One region of the Streptomyces sp. NPDC001406 genome, then DNA from elsewhere that is predicted to be linked to it. Evidence: riboswitches for the same ligand, from Rfam matches in the RefSeq annotation. Region 1 holds a riboswitch; the other holds the start of a gene.

The links. Region 1 has a riboswitch for glycine ahead of gcvT (glycine cleavage system aminomethyltransferase GcvT). Riboswitches for the same ligand answer to the same signal wherever they lie in the genome.
Region 2: another riboswitch for glycine. It lies ahead of gcvP (aminomethyl-transferring glycine dehydrogenase); the one in region 1 lies ahead of gcvT (glycine cleavage system aminomethyltransferase GcvT).

The regions. Positions count from the first base shown of each region.
Region 1 covers NZ_JBIAWG010000022.1:60,281-64,006, reverse strand. Annotated here, with positions in the region: gene ACFY1J_RS39580 (enhanced serine sensitivity protein SseB) at 1-702, opposite strand, end outside; gene ACFY1J_RS39575 (AAA family ATPase) at 769-1,437, opposite strand; glycine riboswitch at 1,614-1,710, shown strand; gene gcvT (glycine cleavage system aminomethyltransferase GcvT) at 1,902-3,020, shown strand; gene gcvH (glycine cleavage system protein GcvH) at 3,143-3,520, shown strand; gene glyA (serine hydroxymethyltransferase) at 3,535-3,726, shown strand, end outside.
Region 2 covers NZ_JBIAWG010000014.1:282,562-286,287, reverse strand. Annotated here, with positions in the region: gene ACFY1J_RS32425 (DNA polymerase IV) at 1-1,115, shown strand, start outside; gene ACFY1J_RS32420 (PRC-barrel domain-containing protein) at 1,165-1,536, opposite strand; glycine riboswitch at 1,651-1,746, shown strand; gene gcvP (aminomethyl-transferring glycine dehydrogenase) at 1,922-3,726, shown strand, end outside.

The DNA of each region.
Region 1 (3,726 bases):
CGGCCACCGCACCGGGGCCTTCCCCAGGGCCCTGCCCAGGGCTTCCAGGGGGAGCGCGCGCAGGTCGCCCTCCCACTGGGACAGTTCGACGCCCACGAACATCACCGGGTCCGCGGTCTCGATCGCGGCCAGGCAGCGGCGGGCCGTGGCGACCACACCCGTCCCGGCGAACTCCGCCGAGGCCGCGGCGAGGAAGTCGACCGGGTCGTCCTGCCAGTCGGGTTCGAAGAGGCGGACGCGGCCGCCGGTAGAGGGGCCGTCGAGTTCGGTGCGCCCCGCCCGGCACAGCTCGGCGACCGCCTCCGGCGGAAGCGGGACGCCGACCACGCCGTCCGGGTTGATCGCGAGGCCGACCTGCGGGGGCAGACCGCGGGCGAACTCCACGGCGGGGGCGATGGTGTACGACATGTGGGAGCCGGCGACCTGGCGGAACTGCTCCTCGGAGCTGAACACCGGGACGTACACCTGGCCCTCGATCTCCATCGTGGGCAGATCCAGGGGACCGCTGTTCGGGCCGCCGCCGTTGGGCAGCGGGATCCATACGAAGCTGCGGCTCAGGACCTCGACGATCCGGGCGCCGGCCGACGGCACGCCGAGGGACGCCGACAGCACCTCCTCCAGCTCGTTGCCGGGCCATCCGCCGTGCGGATGGGGGTGCGCCTGTGCCGGGAAGTCCGTAGGGAAGTCCGCCGGGAAGTCCATCTGCCTACCGCCTGCTGGGAACCACTGGTATGGCTGGAAAGGCTAGCGGGTACTGGCGACCCGGCTTCACCGCGCGAAGCCGATCCGGTGCAGGACGTCCGCCGCGGCCCGGTCCAGCAGCACCGCCGAGCCGCAGCCCGGGGGCAGCTCGCCCCGCTCCACCGTGCGCAGGAGGCGGGCGGCGGCCCTACGGTGGCGCAGGAAGGCGTAGCGGGAGACACCGCGGCCGCGCTCGCGCTGGCCCTCCAGCGCGGTGTCCGGGGTGACGTCGAGCAGCAGCAGGTGCAGGGTGCCGCCACGGCGGCGGGCCTCGCGGGCCAGCCAGTCGCGCACCCAGGTCTGGGCACCGCAGTCGTGCACGACGACCCCCTCGCCCGAGCGCAGGGCGCGGCGCAGCCCGGCGTAATGGGCGAGGCGGACCAGGGGGCGGTAGACCGCGTACGGCAGGAGGCGGGGCATGCGGGCGTCCCAGCGGTCACGGGTGTCCTGGGAGTCGATGCGCGCACCCCGGACCGCACGCCTCATCAGGGTGGACTTGCCGCTGCCGGGCAGGCCGGTGATCACGACCAGGTCGCCGGGGCCGAAGAGCAGGCCGTGCGGGCTGTGGCCGGCGCGGTCGCGCAGATCGCGGACGACCGGTGCCGGGCGCTCGTCGCAGCGTCCGCGGGCCGGGGCGGCGGCCCGCTTCGGCAGTGCCATGCCCGTGGTCGTGGCGTACGCCGTGGTCCTGTTCACCGTGATCGTCCTCCCCTTGGGCTCGGAGCTCCCCTGCCCGTCGAGTGTAAAGAGAAGGTAATGCCTGGTGTCTCGCGTTTTCGTGCGCGTACTGCCACAGCCCGGTTACAGAAGCCGACCTGCCGCGCGCGGGCGAGGCGTGCAATGATGTGGCCGCCAACTGCATACCGGCCGTTTGAATCCGCGCGGGAGAGTCCTCGGCAGCACTGCCGGGGCGCCGAAGGAGCAAGTCCCTCCCTTGAATCTCTCAGGCACCGTTACCGCGCGGGCGAGGCACATCTGAAAAGCGGGCCGCCGTGACGGTGGCCCCACCCAAGGTGCAAGCCGTGGTCGTCCCGGACAGGGGTGGTCATGGCGAACCTCTCAGGTTCCGATGACAGATGGGGAGGAACGACCTCGCCCTCCCCCACGCTCGAATTCGGCTCGCGCGGGGGGACCCCATCGCCTTGGGAGACAACCGACCGATGAGCAGTACCGAACTCCGTCATACCGCGCTCGATGCGCTGCATCGCTCGCTCGGTGCGACCATGACCGACTTCGCCGGCTGGGACATGCCGCTGCGTTACGGCTCCGAGCGCGACGAGCACATCGCCGTGCGCACGAAGGCCGGACTCTTCGACCTCTCGCACATGGGCGAGATCACGGTGACCGGTGCGGAGGCGGCGAAGTTCCTGAACTTCGCGCTCGTCGGCAACATCGCCTCCGTCGGGGTGGGCCGCGCCCGCTACACCATGATCTGCCAGGCCGACGGCGGCATCCTGGACGACCTGATCGTCTACCGGCTGGCCGAGACCGAGTACATGGTCGTGGCCAACGCCTCCAACGCCCAGGTGGTCCTGGACGCGCTGCTGGAACGTTCGCCCGGCTTCGACGCCGAGGTCCGCGACGACCGCGACGCCTACGCCCTGATCGCCGTCCAGGGCCCCGAGTCCCCCGGCATCCTGAAGTCCCTGACCGATGCCGACCTGGACGGCCTGAAGTACTACGCGGGCCTGCCCGGCACCGTCGCCGGTGTCCCCGCGCTGATCGCCCGTACCGGCTACACCGGCGAGGACGGCTTCGAGCTGTTCGTGAAGCCGGAGCACGCCGTCGAGCTGTGGCAGGCGCTGACCAAGGCCGGCGAGGGCGTCGGTCTGGTCCCCTGTGGCCTGTCCTGCCGTGACACGCTCCGCCTGGAGGCGGGCATGCCGCTGTACGGGCACGAGCTGACGACCTCCCTCACACCCTTCGACGCCGGACTCGGCCGGGTGGTGAAGTTCGAGAAGGAGGGCGACTTCGTGGGGCGCGAGGCGCTCACCGAGGCCGCCGCCCGTGCCGAGCAGAACCCGCCGCGCGTCCTGGTCGGCCTGGTCGCCGAGGGGCGCCGGGTCCCCCGCGCGGGGTACGCGGTCGTCGCCGGCGGCGCGGTGATCGGCGAGGTCACCTCGGGTGCCCCCTCTCCCACGCTGGGCAAGCCCGTCGCCATCGCCTACGTCGACGCGGCGCACTCCGCGCCCGGTACGGCGGGCGTCGGCGTGGACATCCGCGGCAGCCACGAACCGTACGAGGTCGTGGCACTGCCCTTCTACAAGCGCCAGAAGTAGAGACTGATCACCGGGGCCCTCGCCCCGCCCGCTTGTGATGCCGGGCACATCACCCCGCTCACCTGCGGTTTCAGTACTCCCCCAGTCATCAGCACATCCCCGCGTACAGGAGAATTCAGGCCATGAGCAACCCCCAGCAGCTGCGCTACAGCAAGGAGCACGAGTGGCTGTCGGGCGCCGAGGACGGCGTCTCGACGGTCGGTATCACCGAGTTCGCGGCCAACGCGCTCGGCGATGTCGTCTACGCCCAGCTCCCCGAGGTCGGCTCCACGGTGACCGCGGGCGAGTCCTGCGGCGAGCTGGAGTCCACGAAGTCGGTCTCCGACCTGTACTCGCCGGTCACGGGTGAGGTCACGGAGGTCAACGAGGACGTCGTCAACGACCCCTCCCTGGTGAACTCGGCCCCCTTCGAGGGCGGCTGGCTGTTCAAGGTACGCGTCACGGACGAGCCGGCCGACCTGCTCTCCGCCGACGAGTACGTGGCCCACACCGCCGGCTGAGGAGTCGTAGACGTATGTCCGTCCTGAACACGCCCCTGCACGAACTCGACCCGGACGTGGCCGCCGCGGTCGACGCCGAGCTGCTGCGCCAGCAGTCCACCCTGGAGATGATCGCCTCGGAGAACTTCGCTCCGGTCGCGGTCATGGAGGCCCAGGGCTCGGTACTCACCAACAAGTACGCCGAGGGCTACCCGGGCCGCCGCTAC
Region 2 (3,726 bases), on a different contig from region 1:
CGCTGAGCCTGGACGAGGCGTTCATCGATCTGGAGGCCGGGGGAGCGGCCTGGGACGAGGAGTCCGCGCGGCTGGCCGGAGCCAAGCTGCGCGCGGACATACGGGCCGTGACGGGGCTCACCGGGTCGGTGGGGCTCGCGGCATCGAAGATGCTCGCCAAGATCGCCTCCGAGCAGGCCAAGCCGGACGGGCTGGTGCTGATCGAACCGGGGACCGAGCGGGCGCTGCTGGGCCCCATGTCGGTGCGGACGCTGCCGGGGGTCGGCCCGGCCACGGGCGACCACCTCCGCAGAGCCGGGATCACCACGGTCGACGAGATCGCCGAGGCGGGCGAGGACGAGCTCGTACGGCTGCTGGGCAAGGCCCATGGGCACGGGCTGTACGCCATGGCGCTGGCGCACGACGAGCGGCCCGTGGTGGCCGAGCGGGAGACCAAGTCGGTCTCGGTCGAGGACACGTACGACGTGGACATCCACGACCGGCTCAGAGTGGGTCTTGAGGTGCAGCGGCTCGCCGAGCGGTGCGTGCGGCGGCTGCGCGGGGCTGGGCTGTCGGGGCGGACCATCGTGCTGAAGGTGCGGCGGTACGACTTCTCCACACTCACCCGGTCCGAGACGCTCCGTGGGCCCACGGACGATCCGGCGGTGGTGCGGGAGGCCGCCGCGCGGCTCCTCGACTCGGTGGACACGACGGGCGGTGTACGGCTGCTCGGAGTGGGCGTCTCCGGGCTCGCCGACTACACACAGGAGGACCTCTTCGCGCAGGCGGCGGGCGAGCGGGCCGACGCGGCGCCGGAGGAGAGCGTGGCCGAGTCCGCGCCGGAAAGCCCGGCACCCGCCGAGCGGCACTGGTCGCCCGGTCATGACGTGCGGCACACCGAGTACGGACACGGCTGGGTGCAGGGCAGCGGCCTTGGGCGGGTCACCGTGCGTTTCGAAACGCCGGACTCGGAGCCCGGGCGGGTGCGGACGTTCCGGGTCGACGACGCGGACCTGGAGCCGGCGGATCCTTTGCCGTTGGTCCAAGGAGTGGGGGACGGGGGCGAATCCGGGGCGGCTCGCGGCGAGCCGGAGCGGAGCACGGGGGAACCCCGGGCCGCGACTACGCCCCTGTGAGACTTCCGGCCCGCCCTGCCGGCTCCTCGGTCACCCCACTCGTTCGGCCTCAGGTCTCGTCCGTGCCTGCCAGGTTGCCGAAGTCGTGGTCGGGGAGGCGGGGCGGTGGGGCCACGTCCAGGCCGTAGTGGTGGTAGAGCTGGAGCTCCTGCTCCGGGGAGAGATGGCGGCCCACGCCGAAGTCGGGCGCGTCCTTGATGAGGGCTCGGTCGAACGGGACGTGGAGGGTGCCCTCGACCAGTTCACTGGGCTCCAGCGGGACGAAGGCGTCCCGCGAGAACAGGCCGGTGCGTATGGCCGCCCACTCCGGCACGCCGGTCGCGTCGTCGAGGTACACCTCGTCGATCGTGCCGATCTTGGTGCCATTGCGGTCGAACGCCTTGCGGCCGATCAGGTTGCGCGGATCGATGTCGGTCTGCACGGGCCCTCCACTTGGTCGCAACTCATCCGTAAGCACTACAAAAGAGCACAATCAAGGAGGCGGCCACTCGAAGGCCCGGGCGTTGACCTCGCTGGTAGTCTTGCAAACGGCTGCTGACCCCGTGCGGGAGAGTCCTCCGGACATCACCGGAGGCGCCGAAGGAGCAAATCCTCCCCGGAATCTCTCAGGCTCACGTACCGCACGGACGAGGTCACTCTGGAAAGCAGGGCGGGTGTCGACGGCTTCCGCTCTCACCGACGGTGAAAGCCGGTGCCTTCGGGCGACCCGGCGAAGCTCTCAGGTTGAGATGACAGAGGGGGAGGCCGTCGGGGTACCCGTGCCGGGGTGCCCCTCGAAGGTCGCGTCAGACCAGGAGGCCTCCGCAATGACCGCCCAGCGCATTCCGCTCACCGAGCTCGAACAGGGCATCCCCTTCGAACAGCGCCACATCGGGCCCGACCAGGAGGCGCGGGCCAAGATGCTCGCGCACGTCGGTTACGGCTCGCTCGACGAGCTCACCGCCGCCGCGGTGCCGGATGTGATCAAGAACGCCGACGCGCTCGACCTGCCGGGTGCCCGGACCGAGGCCGAGGTGCTCGCCGAACTGCGCTCGCTCGCCGACCGCAACCAGGTGCTCGGCTCGATGATCGGACTCGGGTACTACGGGACCTTCACCCCGCCCGTCATCCTGCGCAACGTGATGGAGAACCCCGCCTGGTACACGGCCTACACGCCCTACCAGCCGGAGATCTCCCAGGGGCGCCTCGAGGCTCTGCTGAACTTCCAGACCATGGTCGCCGACCTCACCGGCCTGCCGACCTCCGGCGCCTCCCTCCTCGACGAGGGCACGGCCGCCGCCGAGGCAATGGCGCTGTCCCGGCGCATGGGCAAGAACAAGAAGGGCCTGTTCCTGGTCGACGCGGACGCGCTGCCGCAGACCATCGCCGTGATCGAGACGCGTGCCGAGCCGGCCGGCGTCGAGGTCGTGGTCGCCGACCTCAGCGAGGGCATCCCGGCCGAGCTCGCCGAGCGCGAGATCAACGGCGTGCTCGTCCAGTACCCGGGCGCCTCCGGTGCCGTACGGGACATCAAGCCGGTCATCGACCAGGCGCACGAGCTCGGTGCGCTCGTCACCGTCGCCGCCGACCTGCTCGCCCTGACCCTGCTGGTCTCGCCGGGCGAGCTCGGCGCGGACATCGCCGTCGGCACGACCCAGCGCTTCGGCGTGCCGATGGGCTTCGGCGGGCCGCACGCGGGCTACATGGCCGTGCACGAGAAGTTCGCGCGCAGCCTGCCCGGGCGCCTCGTCGGCGTCTCCGTCGATGCCGACGGCAACAAGGCCTACCGGCTCGCCCTGCAGACCCGCGAGCAGCACATCCGCCGCGAGAAGGCGACCAGCAACATCTGCACCGCGCAGGTGCTGCTGGCGGTGATGGCGGGCATGTACGCCGTCTACCACGGGCCGGAGGGCCTCAAGGCCATCGCGCGCCGCACCCACCGCTACGCCACGATCCTCGCCGAGGGCCTCAAGGCCGGCGGTGTCGAGATCGTCCACGGCGCCTACTTCGACACGCTGACCGTCAAGGTCACCGGACGCGCCGACGAGATCGTCGCAGCCGCCCGGGACAACGGCGTCAACCTGCACCGGGCCGACGCCGACCACGTCTTCATCGCCTGCGACGAGACCACCAACCGGGCCCAGCTGGCCGCCGTGTGGTCGGCGTTCGGCGTCGAGGGCGACATCGAGGCGCTGGACGCGGCGACGGCGGAGGCCCTGCCGGGCGCGCTGCTGCGCTCCGACGCCTACCTCACCCACCCGGTCTTCCACGAGCACCGCTCCGAGACCGCGATGCTGCGCTACCTGCGCAAGCTGGCCGACCGCGACTACGCGCTCGACCGAGGCATGATCCCGCTCGGCTCCTGCACCATGAAGCTGAACGCGACCACCGAGATGGAGCCGGTCACCTGGCCCGAGTTCGGTCAGCTGCACCCCTTCGTGCCGACCGAGCAGGCTGAGGGGTTCCTCACGCTCATCCGTGAGCTGGAGGAGCGCCTCGCCGAGGTCACCGGCTACGACAAGGTCTCCCTGCAGCCCAACGCCGGCTCCCAGGGCGAGCTGGCCGGTCTGCTGGCCGTCCGTGGCTACCACCGCGCCAACGGCGACGAGCAGCGCACCATCTGTCTGATCCC